Regions from separate parts of the Alteromonas sp. S167 genome, predicted to be linked through region 1. Evidence: predicted binding sites of a transcription regulator. Region 1 holds the regulator's gene; each other region holds the start of a gene.

Region 1 (8,015 bases):
CACTCACAAGTTTAGGCGGCATTGATTTTAGCTTGCCACCATGGAACATGTTCAAAAAGAAGGTTTCTAGCATGTCGTCTCTGTGATGACCCAGGGCAATTTTAGTTGCGCCTAATTCCTTCGCGGTGCGATACAAAATGCCTCGGCGCAGCCTTGAACACAAAGAGCACGTTGTTTTTCCCTCTGGAATTTTGTCTTTAACTATAGAGTACGTGTCTTCTTCTACAATTTTGTAGTCTACACCAACGCTATCAAGATATTCTGGCAATATGTGTTTTGGAAAACCTGGCTGTTTTTGGTCAAGGTTTACCGCTACGATGTCAAAATGAATAGGCGCAATTTTTTTAAGGAAAAGTAAAATATCAAGCATGGTGTAGCTGTCTTTACCGCCAGATAAACACACCATTACTTTATCGTTGTTTTCAATCATGCCAAAATCGCCAATGGCTTTACCCACGTTACGGCGAAGTCGCTTCTGAAGTTTGTTGAAATTATACTTTTGCTTGCTTTGTGCTGCGTTTGATACCGCATCGTTAGCACTAGCACTGGTTGTGCCTAAACTCATAATTAACTAGCTTGTTTCGTTCTAAAAACGCCATTATACAATAAAGCGTGTTTTTGAAACCATGGTTGCTGTCGTTAATTTATGCACATAGCGTAATAAAACGTTACTTACATTTTTTATTTAGCCAGTGGCGAAACAAAACCATCCGGCTTTATGGCTAAAACGTCACAGTTGAGTTCATCAATAACGTGTTCCGCAGTGTTTCCAATAAGTGCCGCAGATAGGCCTACGCGCCCCACAGTACCGATTATTACTAGCTCTGCATCAATATCTTTGGCAACTTGCGGTATCACTTTTTCAGGGAGGCCCTCTTTCACGATACACTTTTCATCGGGAACACCATATTTAAGCGCGTGTGCCTGCATCTCATTATTGTGGTGATTCTTAACCGCATTATGATAGTTCTCAGGGTCGAACTCTGGCACTTCAATGGCGACATTAAGCGGTGTTGTTGGATAGCTATTAACTAGATTCACATTGCCTTTGAGTAACGTGGCGTAGTCGTTTGCGATAAGTGTAATTTTATCATTTAGGGCAGCATGTTCATTGTCTTCGCTACCCACGTTAACTGCAGCGATTATCTCGCCGTTTTCCGGCCAATCGTGGTCTTTAACTAATAGTACAGGGCAGGGACATTTACGCATTAAATGCCAATCAGTTGGCGTAAATAGTACAGACGCCAAGTCATCATGTCGCTTTGTGGCTTTTACAACAAGATCAACCTTGTCGTTTAACGTATAGGAAATAATTGATTCGTAAGCGCGGTTGTTCCACTCAACCACAATATCGGCTTCTTGGAATCCTAAAGCATTCAAGTGGTTCTTTAACCACTTTGCTTGTTCATTGGTAACCGCGTCGCGCATTGACTCACGCTCATCGCCGCTTAACATTGTGGTCATGTCGTAAGAAAGGTCGTAAACCACTAACATAGCAGTAACCGAAGCGCCTGTTTTTGCGGCTAGTTCAAACGCCCGGCTTAACGCAGGCTGGCTGTCTCGTTCAGTATCAACAATCGCTAAAATATGTCTACACTCAATCATGTGATGTCCCGTTAAAACGAACCATATATGTTTAGTGTAAACGACAAACTCGAAAACGAAAGTTGAACTAGATCAATATTTTGCTAATTCGAAAGGTGATGGCTAGTGAACTTAAACATAAGTTCTTAAGTGCCCACCTATCCGTTGCACACAATACTCGGGCCGTTTAAAGCCTCTAGTTTCTCGTTTAAGCGGTCAAAGTTCTTGATAGTAATAAGTCTGCCGTCTACCTTAATAATATCTTCTTTTTGAAAACGACTGAGTAAACGACTAATTGTTTCTATGGTAAGCCCTAAATAATTTCCAATTTCGTTTCGTGTCATCGTTAGATGGAATTCACGATGTGAGAAACCACGCTCTTCGAAACGTTGTGATAGATGAGAGATAAAATACAACAAACGCTCTTCTGCTGTACGCTTATTGAGTAGCATGATCATGTCGTGATCTTGTTTAATTTCAGCACTCATAAAGCTCAATATTTGATGTCTTAGTTTCGGGAACTGCACCGACATTTCATCAAGAGTTTCGTAGGGGAGTTCACATACCATTGCCGTTTCCAGCGCTTGTGTGTAGCTTTGGTGTTTATTCTCACGCAGCGCGTCAAAGCCTATGATATCGCCTGGAAAATGGAAGCCAGTAATTTGCTCCTCGCCTTCGTTATTGGTTACAAAAGACTTAAAAGAACCCGTGCGCACAGCAAATAAAGAGCGAAATGTATCGCCCGTACTAATTAATATATCACCTTTGTGAAGGGGCTTTTTACGCTCGATAATGTCATCTAAAGATTCAATTTCAGTTTTATTCAGTGCCACAGGTAAACACAAATGGCTAAAACTACAGTTCTGACAGTGAATTGAAAACTGGCTTCCTGCGCTCATGACAAGACCTCACAATAGTTATGGTTATTTACCAATAATACCGCAAGCTTTAAAGGATTGCCCGATAAATCAAAAGCACTGAATATAAAGCCATTAACACCGCAATGACTTGTCGGGTAACAGTATGTTGAAAGCCACGTAAAAGAAGCTGGCTGCCTGCACTGGCGGCCAACAATGTTGGTAAGGTTCCCAGTCCAAAAAATAGCATTAACGCCGCACCTTGCGTTGCATTACCTGCGGCTAAAGACCACGTAAGTGTAGAGTAAACAAGGCCACAAGGTAGCCAGCCCCAAATAATACCGTAAGGAATGGCATGCATTGGTGATTTAAAAGGAAGAAACTTTTTAGAAACAGGTTGAAGCTTAGAAAACAAACCTTTACCAAACGATTCTAGTGCGGTTAAAACGGTCCACCACTTTCCTAGATAGCACGCTAATAACAACAGCATAATGCCGCTTAACAGCGTAAGAACATAATTTGCCAAAGGAATAAATTCAGACGCCATTTGGCCAATAGCACCGGTAAGCGCACCTGCAACGGTATAGCTAAATATGCGCCCCAAATTATAGGCAAATGTATAGGGAAGTGGGTTAGCATCCTTTGGGGAAACCATTCTTAGTGCGGCTACGATACCGCCACACATTCCAACGCAGTGCACACCGCCGGCAAGACCAATGAGAAACGCAGATAGATAGTTAATACCTTCCATATTTAGCGCTTCGATTCTTTATTTACTGTTTCTTGGTTTTCACTACCCATGTTTTGTTTTTCTTCTTGACGCTGCAAGGCTTTTCGCTGCTCAGCGAGTTTTTTCTCTTCAGGTGGAAGGTCGTCATCAAACAAAATACTGTAACCTTGACGATCTAAATCTTCAAATTGATTAGACTTTACAGCCCAGAAAAAAATAACAATTGCCAACGCAACGATAATGATAGCAATGGGGATAAGGACGTAAATTATGCTCATTCTATTTCCCTAAAAGCCTTGTTGAATTGGTTACAACAATAATACTGCTTAACGACATACCCACAACGGCCATCCAAGGCGATAAAAGCCCAGTAACTGCAAACGGTAGAACCAATACGTTGTAGCCAACAGCCCAGCCGATGTTTTGTCGAATCTTTTGTTTCACTTTGTGTGCGGTTTCAATCAGCTCAGGCACAGACAGAAGCTGGTCGCCCAGCAAAATAACGTCGGCGGCAGTTTTTGCAACATCAGTAGCGTTGCCAACAGCTATAGCAACATCTGCACTGGCAAGTACAGGAGCGTCGTTAATGCCGTCACCCATCATCATCACTTTTTTACCCTGTTGCTGCATTTCAACTACCGCATTGTATTTTTTGTCAGGTGTAAGCCCGCCAAGTGATTTAGCTATAGGTAACGATTGCGTAACTGTATTTACATTGTCCTGTGTATCACCGCTTAACACGACTAACTCATGAGTTTTTGACAGCACGTTAAGTGTTTCTTTCGTATCTTCACGAAGGCTGTCACTCACTACAAAAGCAGCCAACAGTCGACCGTTTACAGTTAAAAACACATTCGCATCAATGTTCACGTCTTGCGGCTCTACTTTGCAAAACAAAGCTGTACCCATTAAACATTTTGCTTCATTAATCACCCCAGCAATTCCGCCGCCAGGTGTTACTTCAAATTGGCTAACCGTAAATGCTTCAGCTTGATCATCAGGTACTTGCTTAGCGTTCTTTTCACTAGCAGTTTCAGGTGAAGTGGACTTTAAAAAGGCACTTGCAATAGGATGTTCTGAGCGAGTCTCTAGCGCTTGGGCAAGGGCCAACACATTTTGTGCATCCACACCTTCTGCAAACCATGTTTGTGCCAGTGTGAACTTGCCTTTGGTTAATGTACCTGTCTTATCAAGGGCAATAGTAGTTATGCTGGTTACCTGCTCTAACGCGTCTGCACGTTTAAGTAAGATACCTTGGCGATTAAGTTTGGCCATTGAACAAGTTAGTGCTGAAGGCGTAGCTAAGCCTAAAGCGCAAGGGCATGTCGCCACCAACACGGATATGGTTATCCAAAAGGCTTCTGTACTGCCTTGCAATGACCAGTATCCATAGGTACAAGCAGAAATAAGAAGCACGGCAACAACAAAATACCTAGAAAAGTTATCAGCAAGCTGTGCGGCTTTAGGTTTGTTGGCCATTGCGCTTGATTGAAGGCGAACTATTTCATTAACCAGCGCATGCTTTAGCGTTTTGGTTACTGATATTGTTAGGCTACCGTCTTGGCAAACAGTACCGCCGTATACAACGCTGTTTTGTGACTTCGATACCGGATTGAACTCGCCCGTTAGCATAGACTCGTCAACCGATGCGCGCCCCTCTATAACCTGGCCGTCAATGGGTATGATCTCACCCGGCTTTACTAACACTACATCGCCAACGACCAAGCGTTTTGCTAGTACATCGGTAATTGTGCCATCGGTAAGCAGTTTACTTGCTGATACCGGCACATGCTGCATCATATTTGCAGATATTTGCGCGGCTCTGTGTCTACTTCTATGTTCTAAAAAGCGACTAAGTAGCAACAAAAATATAAACATGCAGATAGTTTCGAAATACACATCACCGCGCTCTAAAAGGGTAGAGCGTATGCCTGCCAAATAGGTACCGAATACTGCTATGGTTACCGGCACATCCATATTCACCGTTCTAGCGCTTATCGCCTTTACAGCTCCTAAATAAAAGGTGCTGCCCGAATACAAGACTACAGGCGTGGTAAGTGTTAACGCGACCCAATGAAAATACTGCTTAGTTTCAAGCTCAATGGCACCAAACCAGTCAAAATACAGTCCGGTCATCAGCATCATCACCTGCATAGTCATAATGCCAGCCAAACCCAATTTCTTTAAAAAGGTTTTCTGCTCTCGTTTGTAGCTAGCCTCATGCTCATCTGGGTTAAATGGGCTTCCTTCGTAGCCAATGCGTTTTAACGTTGTAAGAATTTGGCTAAGCTTTATTTCAAGTTCAGACCACGTTATTAAGGCTCGACGTTCTTGAACATTTACCGCAACTTGTTTGATGCCATCAACTTTAGACAGCTGCTTCTCTATAAGCCAACCACATGCTGCACAGGTTATTCCTTCAAGTGTCAGCTGAATTTGCTTGTGTTTACCCTCATCAAAAACGAACTCTTCTTGTAGAGCAGGGTCGTCGAATAACGCTAGCTTATCGAGTTTGGTTAAAATGCCATCATCTGACTTTTTAGCCGGCTCTGTTCTGAATTGATAGTAGTCTTCAAGCCCGTTGTTTACGATAGCCTCAGACACAGCTAAACAGCCTGGACAGCACATGTCTCTTGGTTGGCCTAGTACAACGGTTTGAAATTGGCCTATGTCACTGTTAGCAACAGGCAGGCCGCAGTGGTAGCAATCTTTATGTGACATTATGGGTTGAACTTAATAGCACCAGGTTGTGGTAACACCAACGTGTTTTGAATTTTCCAGTTTTCGTCAAAAGGCGTTAGAGAAACGCGCCACTTTCCATCTAGGCTTTGTTCAACAAACCCACGATAAATTCCGTTGGCATCGCGTGAAAGCAATACGCTTACATCACGTTCTTCCAATGTAACATGGTAGAAATTAAGCTTTACCGCATTACCTTCTTTCGGGATACCAGAATGAAACTCAAGCGCAATACTGCCATCTTTGATTGTCAAATCTGTTGTGATGTTTAAACGCTTAGCCACAGCTTCCTTGTCTAGACTTGCATTAATTGCTTTACCTTCTTTGTAGTAGTCGTCTATTACTAGGCTGTCTTCAGTAGATATGGCCAAATTTAAAAGCACGCCGCCCATTATAAGGGTGGCAACTGGAACGGCGATTAAAAACCAGGGCCAGAATTCTTTATACCAAGGTCTGTTCATGTATATGAAGTCTCGTAGTTACTGCATTAACGTTCTTATGGCAAACCTTGATTCACAAGATTTAGCATAAATACACTAACGTAGGCCAAGCACAATATGCTTACTGGCTTGTATTTTCTCATAAAAAAAGCCCCGTGGTAACGGGGCTTTCTCGTCATTTTAATGATTTAGATCATTAATCATTTGAAAGGCTGTACACATAGGCTGCTACAACGTGAATTTTGTCATCACCCAAGGTTTTCTTAAATGATGGCATTACGCCGTTTCTGCCGTATGTTAGCGTTTCTGTAACCGCTCTGTGGCTGCCGCCGTATAGCCAGATATTGTCTGTTAGGTTTGGTGCACCAAGCATTTGGTTACCTTTACCGTCCATACCGTGACATGCTGCACAAGCTGCAAAACGCGCTTTACCCGCTTTTGCAAGCTGAGGGTCTACATCGCGACCGCTAAGGCTTAGTACGTAGTTTACTACTTCGTCGATGCCGTCTTCACCCATCGCATCTAACCATGCTGGCATGGCTGCTTTACGACCAAGCTGAAGGGTTTCAACAATTTTCGCGCCTGAACCACCGTACAACCAATCGTCGTCGGTAAGGTTAGGGAAGCCGCCATTTTGACCACGTGCATCAGAACCGTGACACTGAGAGCAATTTTGTAGGAACAAACGCTGTCCTACTTTGTTTGCTTCAGGGTCTTTTGCTAGTTCTTCTACAGGTACTGCCGCGTAAGCTTCAAAAATTGGGTCGAATTTTTCTGCCGCAAAGTCTAGTTCGCGGTCATACTCAACCAATTTACCTTGCTCTTTCGCTTCAATACGCGCTTGAAGAGACTCTTCTAACGACTGAATATTTTGGTTTGAACTTCTCCAACCTAATAAACCTTCGTAAGCACCTAAACCAGGGTACAGAGCTAGGTATAAGAAGCCCCAAACGATGGTAATGTAGAACATAATTGTCCACCAACGGGGAAGCTGGTTATTCAGTTCCTCGATACCATCAAACTCGTGTCCCATTGACTCGCCTTCAGCTACGCCTGTCTTATTTGAAAGGCACCAGCGTAGAAGGAAGTAGCAACCAATGATTAACCCTAGGGTTATCACTGAAATCCAAATTGTCCAAAACATACTCATGAGTTTAAGACTCCTGCTAATCTTCTTTTGATTTTTCTTTTTCTTCGTCTGCAAACACTAAGTTTGCAGCTTCATCGAACTTCTTTTTGTTGCGGCTGCTAAACGCCCACCACACAATACCGATGAAGCTTACAAAGACGATGACAGTAAAAATGCTGCCTACTATTCCTTGGTCCATATTATTTCAAATGTGTGCCAAGAGATTGAAGGTAAGCAATAAGGGCTTGCATCTCTGTTTTACCCTGTACTGCGGCTTTCGCGCCCGCGATATCTTCGTCGGTGTACGGAACGCCGAATCCACGGAATACTTCCATTTTTTCGCCTGTTAACTCGCCGTTAAGCGTGTTTTCCGCAAGCCAAGGGAAACCTGGCATGTTCGACTCAGGTACTACGTTACGAGGATTTAGCAGGTGAACTCGGTGCCACTCGTCACTGTAACGACCACCAACACGTGCTAGGTCAGGACCAGTACGCTTAGAACCCCATAGGAAAGGGTGCTCCCATACTGATTCGCC
Region 2 (8,015 bases), on a different contig from region 1:
TTTTACATATTCGGAATGCGAGAAATGCATTGCGTACTTTAATGAAAATGGCGTTGAAATTTGTCTATTCGTTGATGTTTATTAGCAAAAGTTATTCCCTTTATTACAGACTAATTGGAATAAAGGTATGGCATATTTTTCGCACAATTTGTATGTATTCATAATGCTCAAACACGTTTTATCAGCACTTTTCTTTTCAAAAAAGTTGATTGTTTAGTAAACGTTTTACACAGCGTTCGCGGAGCGATTCGCTTCAAAGGATTTGATAATGTTTGTAAGAACCATTGAAAGATCAATGACATTAAGCGAGCTTCTTGAAAAATGGCGGCCCGGTAGAAAACAAGGCGTGCTCGTTTTTTCAACGCTTTGGAAAAGTATGGAAAAACGTGGTTTTGGACCTATGCTTGCACTACCTGCATTCTGGGCATGCACACCCGTCGGCGCCATTCCAGGAGTACCATCGATTGCGGGTGTGACAATATTACTCATTACTCTGCAAATTTTACTTGGTCGTCGTCATCCGTGGCTGCCATCAAAGATAATGGCACTTGAATGCGATGCAAATCAGATAAATACAGTTGTGGCTAAAATGAAGCCGTACGCACAACGCGTTGATAAGTTATTGGTCCCGCGTTGCTTTTTCATGCGAGAACCCGTATTTCGATCTCTTATTGCGCTTTGCTGTGCCGGCTGTGGTTTAATTATGATACCGCTAGAGCTTATCCCGTTTATGGGGTTAATACCGGCCTTTGCTGTTTTGATAATGGCTGTAGGTATGGCAACTGACGATGGCGCTGTGGCCTTAATTGGCGTTTCGATATCACTTTTGGGCTTTCTTTTGGCGTTTGATCAGATTTCAAAAGCATTGGGATAATTTGGAAAATTCCTACATCGATTGACAGCTTTCCATTAGTAAATCTGATGTAGGTAATTGCATAGATTGATAACGTAACTCACCCATAAAAGCACGAGCTGCTGGACCTAGCGTGTCACCATCGTCGAAAGACAGATAAAGTAGCGCTTTACGTAACGCAGCATTATTGTCTAATGGAAGAGGGACCAAAGTACCATCTTCAATGTAGTCTTTTGTAATAGCAATGGGAAGCCACGCAAACCCCAAACCCTGGTTAATAATATCTAACGATGTTCTAACATGGCTTACAGTCCACCGCTGTTCTGCGCCAAGCCAGCCAACATCTACCTTACGTTCGGCGGAAGAGTCGCGCACTACAATTTGGCGATGTGATTTTAAATCTTCTAGTGTGAGCGTTCTTCCCAATTGGTGAAGAGGGTGGTCTTTGTGTGCTACCGCAACGAACTCGATTTCACATAAGTCTTCGCTGAAGCCTGTGGGGAAAACGAAAGGGGAAATCGCCAAGTCTACTTTACCGTTATTGAGCAGCGCATTAGCACCACTAAGTACTGTTTCTTCAATTTCTATTCGTAGTAAGGGGAATTCGGCTGAGACTTTGGATAATACGTTATATAACAATGCTGACGGGAAAATAATATCTACCGCAATTCTTAGGGTGGTTTCCGTTCCGGTCTGCAGGCTATTTGCTACAGCTTCTAGCTTTTCCGCTTCGTTTAAAAGAAACGAAGCCCTGCGATACATTAATTCACCTTGCGGCGATAGCTTTACCTTGCGCCCTTCATTTTCAAAAAGTACAACACCAATCGCGTTTTCGAGTTTTTGAACAGCATGATGCACACTCGATTGGCTTTTATGTACTTCTGTTGCAGCTTGGTTGAACCCGCCGGCGTCAACTACAGCTTTAAACATGCGCCATTGTTCTAATGTGGATTTTAGCATTGTAATTCTTCTTGTTACGATTTTAAGGTGTTATATCACATGCCTCGCGCAAGTGTCATTGAGCATTGGCGTCCTTAATGGTTTGAACGGAACAAGTGATAACAGAGACATTTTCGTAACCCATAAGCAACAGTTGTTCTGCCCCTAGTTTTGCACGCATACCTGATGCACAGAACAAGTAAAGTGGCGTTGCAGCATCCTTAACAAGAGCAAGCACTTTCATCTCAAGCACGCCTCTAGGAATAACAACGGCACCATTTACTGACATGCTGTCAACTTCTTCACTTTCTCGGACATCTATCACAATGCCATGGTTGCTTTCTAATTCTGAGCGCGCTTGCGCAGCGGTAACAGTACGAATGTTGAAGGCAATGTTGTTTATGCGCGTGGTTAAATCGATGAGCATACATCCTCCAAGATCAAAATTACCGAAAAATAAGCTTGTCCTAATGTATATGCGTGATTTGTGGCATGCAAGGCTCCGCGAATTTTTCTCATCGCAAATAATGGCAATTTACAGATTTGAGTTATACTTTAGTATAATAACGCGATACATTTGTACCGTGAATTTTTTCTTTAAGAGAGGGCTTATGTCCGAAGATGCCGTAACGAAATCAGAAGATATGGTGCAATACGCTGTGGAAGCGGAGTTGTTTCTAAAGCAGTTTGCAAATAAAACACGTCTTATGATTCTGTGTTCATTGCTTGATGAAGAAAAGTCGGTAACTGAACTATTAGATGGTGTTAATGTTTCTCAGCCCGTTATGTCGCAACATTTAGCGTTATTACGAGAGGCTAAAATGGTGGCAACTCGCCGTGAAGGGCAGACTATCTATTATCGATTGTCCGATGAGCGCGTGCAGCGATTAATTGCGTTAATGAACGAATTTTTCTGCAACTGAAAATAAATAGCCAACGGAGGCAAACGTGAGGTGTGATACCTAGTTGTGCCTTCGCTGGGATTTTTTCTGTTCACTGCATTAGGCAGTATAAATCTTTGCTTTGTTGTTGCCGGTTCTACCAGGCAATATATACTAGACAGCTTTCACTAAACAATCATACTGACACAGCATTAGATACTAAATTTCAGATAGTAGTTTTTCTACATATCCAGTTTCAGACAACCTGTCTGTATCTACTTCAGGCCGCTCTAACAATGCGTTATCAGGCATTCCTACTTTAACACTGTGCGCCGCCCAGTCGATTTCTTGAATGTCGGTAGGTAATAGCGCCAAATGCTTTCCACCCGGTAGCCAATTATTAGTATCGACAATAAGCAATACAATGCTCCAAGTATTGGTGTTGATAACGAAGTCGCTAATATGGCCCACATTTTCGTTTGATGTACTTACTTCGTAGCCGCTAACTTCATCGCAGGCTCGAAGGTGATTTTCCTTTTTCTCTCTGGTGTTATTGTCTTCTTCTTCACGCTGTAACTCTACAAGCTCATTGGGGTGCGCAAATTCGCCCCATGCACCAGGACCAATCCAGTAATAGCCGTATCCAAAATACTTAAAGAGGTTTTCTTCATACTCTCGTGAAACAGGCTTATGTTCGTCGATAGAGGGGCTATTTTTCAGTGTATCAACGGTCATATTGATATTTACGTGACCATCGTCGCAATCGAGTTGAGTGACAGATATAGGGGAGATAACAACCTTTCGGCTGAGTGGAAGCCACGTATTTGTGTCTGCTACCAAATATCTTACTACATGTGTTTCGTCGTCAAAAAGTATATCTCGTATACCGCCAACTTTATCATCGGTTGCGTGTATAGAGTAATGCATGAGCTTGTTTGCACTAATAAACATAGTCTCGCCTCCTTTGCATGGCTTTGAACGCGCTTGTTTTACATTGCGGTACAAGCCGAAAAATAAATGCACTTAGCTAAGTGTAGACATTCCCTCAACTTTCTTCATTTTGTTCTACCATGTTCTTGATTCAGATCATTCTTTTTAAACAAAAAAGCTCGCAAGTTTGCGAGCTTTAATAATTTTTGCATGGGCTTAAAACGCTGTTTTAGGCCACATCAAATGTTTCTTCAGTGTAGTCATCATCATAATCAGACTGATTACTCGCACTACTATGAAGCGTGTAAAAATGCTTTTTACCTCGTGCTAAGCGAACGTATTTTGCCCACGCTTTTTCAACATTGTTGACTGCGTCAGCTTGTCCATTAACAAACTCAACAAAATGCTGTTCATCTTCACTTTCTGGCGCAAGCTCTCCGCTCTCTAGTGCAAGCAATGTTTTACCAAACTGGGTTAAAAGGTTGGCTTCAGTAATGCTGAAGTCTCCCGATTTTCTAAATCCATAGGGAAATTTTTGACGGTCAATAAATGGCTTTGGTGATAGTCGAATAGCTAAACTTTTCATGGTGTACCCAACATAATTGTCTTGTTCAGCGAACTTTTAAGGCAATTTATAAGAAATTTAAAACAAAAGATTTTTTTCATATCAATAAAAAATTTTTACGCTTAGTTTTCAAGTGCCTAATTATGTTTAACCACATCTCTGTGACGCACTCAGCTTTTAGTTGTTGAAGTCTATGTTGATGTTTTTAATGGCTTTTAAATTTTGTATGAGAAGTTGAGTTTAACCTAGTGCGATGAACGTTGTTGTTTTCAGCCGCGCATCAAATCCAATACACTGAGCGCTTACTAATTCATCAAAAATTCTTGTCGCTACGATGATAAAAATTCGTTTTTCATTTTTTTACTAAGGTCAATAATGAAAAGGTGTTAATAACCAAACAACCAAGAGAAATAGATGAGTAAAGACTATCGTTACCAGCGTGATGAATGGGACTCGGTAGAAGAGGACGAAGGTCACGTTAAAAAGTCCACTGGTAAGCGTCATAACGACGTGAAAACCAAACAAAAGCGTGATATTCAGCGCCGTGAAAAGCAACGAAGGTTGCATCAAGAAGCGTATTAAACCAGCGAGTTGGTGAATTTTTGTTAAAGCGTACCGTTTATCGCGGTGCGCTTCTGTGCTTTTGTGTTTACTTGCCGTATTATCTGTGTCAATTTAGCGTCAACGCAAAACGGTTGTTAAATCAAGCATGGATATACGCTTTCTTACCACCTTTATAGAGGTGGCAAAAACTCGTCATTTTGGTAAAGCCGCAGAGAATCTGTATCTTACCCAGTCGGCCGTTAGTGCCCGCATCAAACTTTTAGAAGAATACTTTCATACCACCTTATTTATAAGGCAACGAAACAGTATTCAGCTTACGCAGTCTGGTGAAAAGCTACTTCCGTACGCAAGACAGCTGTGTGCGACGCTAAATGAGGCGAAACAAGAGCTTCAAATACAATCTTCTGAATATGTTGTTTGTGGCGCTACACAACTTGCTAGTGAAATGCTTCTGCCTAAAACGCTGAGTCATTTACACAACACATACCCCGATTGGTCGGTCAAAGCAGAGGTGTTAACGCTTGACTCTTTATCAAGACAACTGCATGAGCGCGTGACAGACATTGCGTTTTCAACCGAGCCACTCAAGTCAGAAGAAGTTAACAGTGAGGTGTTGCTAGAGCGTGATTTAGCATTGTATCGCGTAGGCGAGCAAAAAGACTCGCTGGATGCCGCCGACTTTGTAGCCATAGATTGGGGCGCAAAAGCGCGTGATGTTTTACTTACGTCTTTCCCTCAATTACGAGACGCAAAACTTCGCACCAACTCTCTTACACTTGCATTAAATAACTTGCAAAGTGAAGGGGGTATTGCGGTGCTGCCTACAGATGTAGAAAAGCAATTATCTGCATCGGTATCCATTACACAGATAGCGGCGCTAGATAACGTCTCGCTCAAAGTGTTCATTCACACCATGAAGCAGGTTAGACGGGTAGGCTTGCCTGAAATCATTGCTAGTGTGTCACAAAATAATTAGACCGCGAAGGTTACAGTAAGCAGCTACACTTACTTAATCAAACTTCAACTCAATACGCATTGTGAGAAATTCCTATGTCGGATTTACATCCACTATTAGAAAAAAATGCTGTTCAACGCATGACGTCAAGCTTGGAAACTATTAAGACAGAACAAAAGCTCTTTATTTTAAAAGATGAGCATGGCTGCGTCATGTTAACAACGGACGAAGAAGATGGCGTTCCTGTATGGCCAGATGCATCGCTTGCTCTGCTTTGGGCTACCGAAGATTGGGAACACTGTGAGGCAATGGAAATTTCTACGAAAGACTTCCTTGCGAAATGGGTGCCCGGCATGGCCCAAGATGAATTAATGGTAATAGTATGCCCTGTACCCGGTGAAGACGGAGAAGTGATAACGCCTGAAGAGTTCGCGGAACAGCTGTAGGGTGATCCGGTTAGCGAATGGCGCCTTATCATAAATATCAAAAAGGCGTAAGGTGCTTGAGTGTTCATGCAACAGTGATAGTTCAACGATACGCGTACTTCTGCATTAAAAACACAATATTTATGAGGTAAGTTCAGTTTGTTGCAACCATCTTTGGAGGATTTGTGGTTTGTTCCGCTAGGAGGAACAGGTGAGATAGGGATGAATCTTAATCTCTATGGCCATAATGGAAGCTGGTTAATGGTTGATTGCGGCGTATCTTTCGATGAACCACTCACGCCGCCTTACAAGCAACAGAAAGCTGACAATTCGCTTACCAAGGGGGTTACCCACCGTGTAGTAGCACCCGATCCCTCTTTTATCGCAAATCAAAAAGAAACCCTTGCTGGAATAGTTATTACTCATGCGCATGAAGATCATGTGGGTGCTATTCCGTATTTATGGCAGAGGCTGCAAAAGCCAATTTATACAACGCCTTTTACTGCAGAAGTCTTAAGGCGTAAGCTCTCTCGAAGTAAATTGGCTAATAAAATACCTATTATCGAAGTTGATGCCGGCAGCACCAAACAAATTGGCCCGTTCTCTGTTACATGGCTAGAGATAACGCATTCTTTACCAGAACCGTTTGCCCTTAAGATTAGCACCGAGGCTGGTACGGTTCTGCATACGGCAGATTGGAAAATAGACGCCAATCCAATAACCGGCAAGCCTTTCAATGCAAAGCTATACAAAGCGTTAGCTGAAGAAAATATAATGGCGCTAGTAGGTGATTCTACTAACGCGCCTAAAACGGGTTTCTCGATTTCTGAAAGAAACTGTTATGACGGCCTACTCAGTACGATAAAAGGCCTCAGAGGCCGTGTTGTCGTCGGATGCTTTGGCAGCAACGTTGCACGATTAATTTCAATAGCACGGGTGGCACAAAAGACTAATCGTTATGTAGGTCTTTATGGTCGCTCACTAGTGAACATGTATGCTATTGCTCGCCAGCAGGGTATATGGCCAGATGATCTTCCCATAGCTGACCCAAGCCATTTAGGATATTTACCGCCAAATGAAGTGCTTGCTATTGCAACAGGTAGCCAAGGGGAGCGCAACACGGCACTTTCTCGTTTTGCCAAAGATACGCATCCTCATCTTCAATTAGATAAAGGCGACACCGTACTATTTTCTTCTATTGTGATTCCAGGTAATGAAGTTAGCGTTAAAAAGCTAAGCGACGCCTTAAAAGCGAAAGGCGTTTCTGTTATCCATAGTGAAGACAGTCCGCTGCCCATCCATGCAAGCGGCCACCCTTGTGCCGAAGAATTGAAATTAATGTATCACTGGGTCAAGCCACAAATCGCCATTCCTGTACATGGAGAGCACGAGCATTTGCAGGCTCATGCAGATATTGCCAAAACGTGCGGAGTAAGTAAGCACTATGTTGGTCAGAATGGTGACTTATATCGCATTGCTCCTCAGCCAAGTATTCGTCGCCAGGTAGTGCCCGTAGGTCGTGTGCCAGTACAGCAAGATTAATTGTTGCTAATCAGTTTACTATCCTTGGTGAATTTTTTGGTAATTATATATTATTCATCAATGAGTTATGTGTTGTTCTGTTATGTAAATAAGAATGCCTTCTGCATTGCCCATCTTTAAAACAATCTGGTACACTTGTACGCAAAATAACAATAATGAATTAAAGCGACCCTCTTGGTATGAAATGTTTTAGTTTCCTTTCACTGCTCCTTCTTTTTATTAGCGTTCACGCTGACGCTTCGCCAAGGCTAAACAACCCTGTTTTCCAGTCTCTTTCTACTAAGAATGGTTTGCCGCAAGATATTGTTACTGACATTGAAATAGATGCATCCGGTTTCGTATGGATAGCAACCGAGGGTGG
Region 3 (8,015 bases), on a different contig from region 1:
GCTATTATGACCATCGCGATATTTTTCGTGGTGATCTACATATGCATTTATTTCATCAATTACTTTAGACGGCTTCGTAAGCGCATAATCAATCGCCTCTTCAATTTTATCTGCCTCTGTTACATCGATGAGATGAGGGCCTGGATTTGTATTTCGGAAGGTCACCACGGGCTTTTCTTGCATCATAAATTCTAAGATGATGGATGAGCTGTCGCAAAGCAGCACACTGGCTTCGTTCACACTGTCTAAATCAACGGTGTGTAAATATTTAACGTTATCCATGGATGCTGCTAATTGTTTATAGCGTTCCACAATGTCAGAACCGTGCAATTTAGGGTGAAATGTAAGGATCCAGTTCCATTCTCGTTCTTTAGCTAATTTCTCGATAGTCGAAAATACCTGTTCAGCCGAACTAATCCCTTTGGTAAATGTGGTTCCATAAAGTATTGTCGGAGGGTTTGTTACCGGCGGGCGCTTTCCTTTTACATAGGTGTCGACTTTACACCATCCTGTCTCATAAGCCTTAAAGCTACCATGCTGTTCTTCTAATATTTTATAAGGTGCTGTACTGCTTGGCCCTTGTGTACAGATTAGGTCAAACCACCCGCGAATGCGGAAATGTGAATCTTCTTGGTAAGTCTGTTCACCGCGCTTACCAATAAAGTAACCGTGAAAAACGCCTACTTTAATACCAGGAATAAAATGATAGATATAGTTACCAGGTGTCAATGTTGCATCGGGATTGAATTCGACAAGCTCTTCAACGGTTGCTAATCTTCTTTCATCCTCAAGCAGCAAATCTTCACAACTAGGTTCTAGATACCACGCTACTTCCCCTCCACGCTTTCTGATCTCAGATTGGATAGGTCGCAAAATTGAATAGGAATATGGCAGTGCAGCAAATAGTACGTAGCGCTTTGACATGGACTCTCCGTAGAAGTAGCTTTTTAATTTTTGACGATAGTATATCAGCATTGTCACTTTAAAAGATTGAAGTCCGCCATCAATAACTAGATTAACCATCAAGTGTTACAGTGTTTTATGCATTTATTGAAAAAGGGCTTACCATAGCCTGCATAATTTCGTTAAAAGAGAGTTTTATGGCACAACCTATAAACAGTTTTAAAGGTATATCTCCTACGTTGGGAAAGAATGTCTATGTTGACGGCTCGGCGAGAATTGTGGGCGATGTGGTTTTAGGAGACGATGCGAGTATATGGCCCTTAGTAGCAGCTCGCGGCGACGTAAATAAAATTCGTATTGGTGCTCGCTCTAACGTTCAAGACGGGAGTGTTTTACATGTAACGAGAAAATCGTCACAAAACCCCGAGGGCTTTCCTCTTATAATCGGCGAAGACGTTACCGTTGGGCATAAATGTATGCTTCATGGCTGCCAGTTAGGTGACCGCATTTTGGTAGGCATGGGCGCTATCATTATGGATGGAGTCGTTGTTGAAGACGATGTGTTTATTGGAGCAGGTACATTGGTTCCGCCAAACAAGCGCCTTGAGAGTGGCTACTTATATGTCGGTAACCCAATGCAAAAGAAAAGGCTTTTAAAAGAAAGCGAACTGGCTTTTCTTAAACAGTCGGCTGTGAACTATGTTGTATTAAAAGACGAGTATCTAGAAGAAGCGAACTAGTTTCGCTTCTCTTTTTGTGTAACGATTTCCCTTACGCGCTTCACTATATCTGACGTATCGGGGCGCTTTTTAGTCCATATATAAAAAGCCTCGGCAGCTTGCTCAACCAGCATCCCTAATCCATCTATTTGGGTTTTGACGCCAAGTTCGGCCGCATCCCTCATAAAACGCGTGGGCGAGTTTTTATAAACCATGTCGTAAACCACGTCACAGTTATTCAAAACACCATCTTCTAAACTACACGGCAATTCATTGCTTAAACTGGCGGCTGTTGAATTAATAATAATATGAGGCCCAACATCTGCGATATCTTCAAGCGCAACCACCTGCACTTTAGCGTTTGAAGCGGCACTTGCCACTTCCTCTGCTTTCGCTTTGGTTCTATTGGTGATGATTAAAGAGGCGGCCCCTGCTTTTAATAACGGGGAGATTACGCCACGGGCTGCGCCGCCGGCACCAATAAGCAACACGCGCTTACCCTTAATTTCCACACCACTGTTAAGCAGATCGTTTACCAGCCCAACACCATCAGTGTTGTATCCCCACACTTCACCGCTGTCACCATTCATTAGCGTATTAACAGCTTGTGCATCTTTGGCTGCTTGGTCATCTACCTTTGCCAAGTTGAATGCATCAAGCTTAAAAGGCATGGTGACGTTACAACCTACAGCGCCTTCCTGAGCTAAAAACGCGTTGGCGGCATCTACAAAACCGTCTACTGGCGCAAGTATCTTTTCATAAGAAATCTTTTCTCCCACTTGTTCTGCAAACATTTCATGGATAGTTGGTGATAAACTCTGGGCAATAGGATTACCAAATACAGCGAATTTTTTCATGGGTATACGCGATTTATTTAAAGGTAAAAAGAAAAGCGAAGAAAGCGCCTCACACAATACGCCATACTATCGAATTGGCGGAGAGATGAAAGTGCGAGAATTGGCAAATTCGTTCTATGATATTATGGAAACCGATCCGTTAGCAGCTGAACTGCTGGCAATACACCCGCAACCATTAGATAGAATAAGACATGTATTCTTCTTGTATTTGACGATGTGGCTTGGCGGACCAGATGATTTTCAACAGCAGTTCGGCCACCCTCGCCTTCGTGCGCGCCACTTGCCATTCACTGTCTCACCAGAACTTAAAGACCAGTGGATGTACTGCATGCGAAAAGCAATGTTTAAAACCGTAGACGATTTAGCATTAGCGCAAAAGCTTCTGACGGCGCTAGATCAACTTGCCGAACATATGATAAACACAAAATAAAAAAGCGTGCGAATCAGCAAAAAGCCAATCGCACGCAACCCCCTGTTACTCTAAACGCTCTTAATGGCGCATAAGTAGTGCAATAATTTCAACAAGGTATCGCTATAAAAAAAGAGGCCCTACTATATAGCGGTACAATAAGCGGCATTAAAATGTATAGCCCACAGATAACGTATAAACCCATGGGTCTATTTCTATTTCACCCACTTTGCCTTCGGCATCGCCCACTTTAAAAGTGGCGTCTGTATCTATATCAATGAAGCGCACCGACGCATTCACATGCCACGTTTCATCTATGTGATAGTCCATTCCTACTTGAGCAGATAAACCAAAAGAATTATCTAACGACAAGTCACTTAAGCCCGCAGTTTCGTTAGCATCAGTAAATTTCTCATCATAAATAAAGGTGTAATTGATACCTGCGCCAATGTAGGGCTGGAACGATGAGGCTGCATCATTAAAGTAATAGTTGGCAGTAAGCGTTGGTGGAAGGTGTGTTACTTCACCTAACTGATTGCCAGTACCTAATGGGTCTGGTACTGAAAAAGACACATCGTGTTTAAACGGTGTGGCAGCTAGAAGCTCTATATTGATATTGTCTGTAATGAAATAAGCGACGTTAATTCCTAGCTGAGTATCATTACCGATTGTAAGCGCTACGCCTAAGTCCGAGCCACCAGCAACAATATTTGATGAAGATTCATCCGGCGCTACTGTTGTTAGACCGCCACGAACTAACCAGTCGCCTTGTTGATGCGCGTGAACCGCTGGAGAAAGCGCTGCTAGCGCTAGACAAATTGTTGAAAGAGTTGATGTACGCATAATGTGCTCTCATAAGTGATTTACTTCAATGAGGCCACTGTACGTATTTAGAAAAAGAAGATGTTGATCCAGCGCAAGTTTATTAGGTAACGAAAACCTTGGTAGATATGTGTATTGATGTAGATCAAAATCACGCGCCGCTATGGATGTAGCGGCGCTTTATATTATGGCATTAATTACCAATCGGTGGGCTTAAGCCAGTCAACAAGCTTCGCCTCGGCACTACCAGGTGCAGGCGTATAACAATACTCCCACCTCGCAAGCGGCGGCATAGACATCAAGATAGATTCAGTGCGGCCACCCGTTTGAAGACCGAATAAGGTTCCACGGTCGAAGACCAAGTTAAATTCAACGTAGCGACCACGACGATAAAGCTGAAAATCTCTCTCTCGTTCGCCATATGGCACTTGTTTACGACGCTCCATAATAGGTACATAGGCATCGATGTAACCATTGCCTACCGCCTGCATGAAAGCAAACGAAGTATCAAAACCCCACTCGTTTAGATCGTCGAAAAATAAACCACCAACACCGCGGGTCTCGTTACGATGCTTAAGGTAAAAATAGTCATCGCACCATTTCTTGTACTTAGCGTATACATTTTCACCATAAGGCTTACACAGCTTCTTCGCTGTATCATGCCAATGTATTACGTCGTCCTTAAACGGATAGAAAGGCGTTAAATCGAAACCACCACCGAACCACCAAATAGGCGCTTCGCCTTCTTTCTCTGCAATGAAAAAGCGAACATTAGCATGTGATGTAGGAATGTAAGGGTTGTGAGGATGTATAACCAGCGACACGCCCATAGCTTGAAAGTTTCTGCCTGCTAATTCAGGCCGATTGGCAGTAGCCGAGGCCGGCATCTGACTGCCAAATACGTGTGAAAAGTTTACGCCACCTTGCTCAATAACAGCACCGTTTTTGAGCACGCGTGAACGGCCTCCACCGCCCTCTTCTCGCTGCCAACTGTCTTCGACAAATTGGCCTTTACCATCGGCTAACTCCAACGTTTGACAGATGGTATCCTGCAGATTGAGAAGGTATGATTTTACTTGTTCGATAACTTCTGCTGCATCTTTCCCATCAAGTTGCGTAGACCCTATCATGCTCTTATTACCTCGGCAGTATCGCCATCGCGAATGGTACTCGGTTTTGTTGCTCCACCTACTTCACCATCAACATACACAACTGAATCGGCAAAAACAGCCTTTGCTTCATCAATGGTTATTGCCGGCGGTTGACCTGTTAAATTGGCACTTGTTGACACTAGCGGCTTACCAAGCTTGTTGCACAATTCTACCACCACCGGATGGTTAGTTACTCGAACCGCAATTTTCGGGTGCTTCCCTGAAATCCAACTTGGCGCAGAAGAAGATTTAGGTAATAGCCACGTATTTGGCCCAGGCCAGCTAGAAAAAATGTCGGTACGACGGTCTGGACGAATAGCATTGTCATCAACATAAGGTAAGAGTTGACTGTAGTTGGCAGCAATAAGAATGACGCCTTTTTCTACTGGGCGCTGTTTCACTTCTAATAGGGCATGCACTGCCGCTTCGTTATCTGGATCACATCCTATGCCCATAACCGCTTCGGTGGGATACACCAACAACTTACCTTCCTCAAATGCACTTACAATAGGATCTTTTTCTGTAACGTTGGCTTCAACAGGATTAAACGTATTCACGTCCCCATTTTGAAAATCAGACATTTTTCATTCTCTAAAACAAGGTTTATTTCTTATAACCGCACGCTGGCTGTGGGCATTGCAGCTGCCCTTTTTTATCGATAAGCACTGCCCACCCGCATGCTGGACATGCTTCGTTGACTGGGGTGAAATTTAGCACATAACGACACTTCGGATAATGGTTACATGCAAAAAACTGTTTACCGTATTTGTTGGTGCGCGAAATCAGCTGTCCTTTTTTACATTTCGGACAATCAACGGAGGTTTCTTCTTGCTGTTTGATAGGCGCAATGTAGTGGCAATCGGGGAAGTTGGTACAACCGATGAACATACCAAACCGGCCTTTCTTTATTGCTAATTCTGAACTGCATTCTGGGCAAGAAACGCCATCAAGTGTTTTAAGTAATGTCGTTTGTTTGTCGTGTAGCGGTTTACTGAAGCTACATTCTGGATAACCAGTACAACCTAGAAAAGGACCAGATTTACTGTTTTTAATATGAACGGCTTTGCCACATTCTGGACAATCGCCGAAGTTATCTTCTAAGGCATGCTCGTTTGCTGAAAATAACGAGTGGTCTATTTTAGACATGGCATACGATCACGCACTGCACTTTGGCAGTGCGTATAAAGCAGTTAGTGCTGAGTAAAACACGCATTAATGAAGTGCACCATCTGGCTCTTCGAACAGTAGGTCTTCCATTTGAGCGTAAGCATTTTCTTTACCTGGTACGTTAAACAGCACCATCAATACTACCCACTTCAAATCTTCTAAGCAGAATTCATTGGAATCAATTTCCATTACGCGGTCAATAACCATCTCTCTGGTAGATGCATCAAGCACATTAACTTGCTCTAAGAACATCAAAAAACCACGACATTCTACATCAAGGCGCATTTGCTCTTCATGCGTATAAATACGACTTAAACCAGTACTAATGCCTCTACAAAAATACGGCTTAATGTCGGTTTCTTGCAGCGCGGCAAGTTTTTCTAACCATGCGAGGGCTTTGTATATTTCATCATGATGAAAGCCTGCGCGAACCAACTCTTCTGTAAGCTCGTCTTGGTCTACGCGGATCTCAGTCTCACTGTGGATGAAGTTTTCGAACAGATACATGAGGATATCGAACATTTTATTTTCCCCTCAATTTAATGTAGCCACCAGGGACAGCGGCCACTAAACCACGCAATTCATATTCTAATAATGACGCCATTACATCTGACACAGTAACGGCATTGCGCTGGGCTATAACATCAATAGCGGTGATGTCATAATCCACACTAGCTAATAATTTATCAGTTGCCAAGCTATTCACTTCACTTTTTTCGTTTTCAATGTCAACGGGAATGCCTAGCTGTAAAGGCTCAACATCTATTTCATCAATAATGTCGTTCACGTTGGTTACTAGTTTAGCACCCTGTTGGATTAACCAATGGCAACCTTGTGCGTGTTCGTGGTAAATATTTCCCGGCACCGCAAACACTTCTCTCCCTAGATCTGCGGCCAAATTGGCAGTAATCAAGGTGCCACTCTTAATTTTCGCTTCTACAACCAAAGTGCCTAACGTTAATGCTGCAATAATTCTATTTCGCCTTGGAAAGTGCCAGGGTTTCGGTCCTTGGCCGGGAAAGAATTCAGTGATGCAAGCTCCTTTTCCACTAACAATAGCATCGAATAATGGCTTGTTCTTGGCAGGATAAACAATGTCGGGCCCTGTACCCATTACCGCAACTGTTTTGCCTGTATTTACTAACCCACCTTGATGTGCGGCACTGTCTATGCCCATAGCTAAACCACTGGTTACCGTAATGCCATTGTTCGACAGGTCACTGGCTAGAGTTTTTGCTATTTGCTTACCTTGTAAACTTGCACGTCTGCTGCCTACAACAGCCACTTGAGGTTTAATTAAGCACTGTGGTTCTCCCACCACGAACAGCACTAGCGGCGGAGAGTCGAGCTGCTTCAACGAACAGGGGTAGTTTGATGAGTCGTACGAAACAATATGATGATTTGCGCATTCCCTTTCCCACGCAATGGCTAAAGACGTAAGTTTGTCTGAAGTTTGCGTTTTTAATTTATCAATATCGGCAGCGTGTAAGTCATTTTCGGCTGTGAGTAGCTCATGCGGGGAAAGTGTTGTACGTAAAAGTAGTTCTAGCCAGTGTTTGCTAGCAATGCCCTGTGCCGAAGCCATACGAAGATACGCAAGCTCAAATTGCGTTAATGAAGACGCTGCTTTTGCGTTTATTTGTTGCGACTTTGCCCGTGAGAGTGTTTTTAATTGTGCTTGAAGAGAATGTTGAGACACTGCCGCTCCTTAATGTTAAGCGGCAGATTAAAAATAGCTTAGTGGGGTTAGCTAAGGCTTGGCGACGATAAAGCCGCGTTTTATGCTTTTGCTTGCACGGGTAATTAAGCCATAACTAACGTTATCAAACGTTTTAAACACGATAACTTCACCTACTTTCATTGCAGGTTGAGTTAACGTGTCGATAAACCATTCGCCACCGCTATTAGCACCCGGTTCATCGACATAGCGAGGGGTTTCGTCATCTACAATTGCAGGGCCTTGAACATATAACCCCATTACCGTTCC

Evidence for each region. The regulator FNR, encoded in region 1, switches genes on or off when oxygen is low (the NO sensors DNR and NnrR bind a similar motif). The targets are predictions, from matches to a motif close to TTGATCTAGATCAA.
Region 2: V7R35_RS11365 (PRC-barrel domain-containing protein) is a predicted target of FNR. The motif match lies at 3,750-3,763, and genes of this name have one in related genera.
Region 3: V7R35_RS07725 (OmpW family outer membrane protein) is a predicted target of FNR. The motif match lies at 3,846-3,859, and genes of this name have one in related genera.

What each region holds. Positions count from the first base shown of each region.
Region 1 covers NZ_JAZETR010000011.1:8,217-16,231, reverse strand. Annotated here, with positions in the region: gene ttcA (tRNA 2-thiocytidine(32) synthetase TtcA) at 1-565, opposite strand, end outside; gene uspE (universal stress protein UspE) at 682-1,605, opposite strand; gene fnr (fumarate/nitrate reduction transcriptional regulator Fnr) at 1,743-2,483, opposite strand; gene V7R35_RS15570 (sulfite exporter TauE/SafE family protein) at 2,533-3,192, opposite strand; gene ccoS (cbb3-type cytochrome oxidase assembly protein CcoS) at 3,195-3,449, opposite strand; gene V7R35_RS15560 (heavy metal translocating P-type ATPase) at 3,451-5,892, opposite strand; gene V7R35_RS15555 (FixH family protein) at 5,892-6,371, opposite strand; gene ccoP (cytochrome-c oxidase, cbb3-type subunit III) at 6,547-7,500, opposite strand; gene V7R35_RS15545 (cbb3-type cytochrome oxidase subunit 3) at 7,517-7,678, opposite strand; gene ccoO (cytochrome-c oxidase, cbb3-type subunit II) at 7,680-8,015, opposite strand, start outside.
Region 2 covers NZ_JAZETR010000006.1:224,101-232,115, forward strand. Annotated here, with positions in the region: gene V7R35_RS11345 (exopolysaccharide biosynthesis protein) at 269-874, shown strand; gene V7R35_RS11350 (LysR family transcriptional regulator) at 887-1,813, opposite strand; gene V7R35_RS11355 (rhodanese-like domain-containing protein) at 1,869-2,219, opposite strand; gene V7R35_RS11360 (ArsR/SmtB family transcription factor) at 2,404-2,715, shown strand; gene V7R35_RS11365 (PRC-barrel domain-containing protein) at 2,893-3,624, opposite strand; gene maoP (DUF413 domain-containing protein) at 3,833-4,189, opposite strand; gene V7R35_RS11375 (hypothetical protein) at 4,583-4,750, shown strand; gene V7R35_RS11380 (LysR family transcriptional regulator) at 4,878-5,708, shown strand; gene V7R35_RS11385 (DUF2750 domain-containing protein) at 5,783-6,133, shown strand; gene V7R35_RS11390 (ribonuclease J) at 6,272-7,654, shown strand; gene V7R35_RS11395 (EAL domain-containing protein) at 7,834-8,015, shown strand, end outside.
Region 3 covers NZ_JAZETR010000003.1:383,971-391,985, reverse strand. Annotated here, with positions in the region: gene V7R35_RS07745 (UDP-N-acetylglucosamine 2-epimerase) at 1-924, opposite strand, end outside; gene V7R35_RS07740 (gamma carbonic anhydrase family protein) at 1,101-1,643, shown strand; gene aroE (shikimate dehydrogenase) at 1,640-2,479, opposite strand; gene V7R35_RS07730 (group II truncated hemoglobin) at 2,478-2,909, shown strand; gene V7R35_RS07725 (OmpW family outer membrane protein) at 3,057-3,731, opposite strand; gene hemF (oxygen-dependent coproporphyrinogen oxidase) at 3,908-4,840, opposite strand; gene V7R35_RS07715 (Sua5/YciO/YrdC/YwlC family protein) at 4,837-5,442, opposite strand; gene V7R35_RS07710 (DNA topoisomerase family protein) at 5,465-6,007, opposite strand; gene V7R35_RS07705 (DUF494 family protein) at 6,074-6,550, opposite strand; gene dprA (DNA-processing protein DprA) at 6,552-7,727, opposite strand; gene V7R35_RS07695 (LysM peptidoglycan-binding domain-containing protein) at 7,779-8,015, opposite strand, start outside.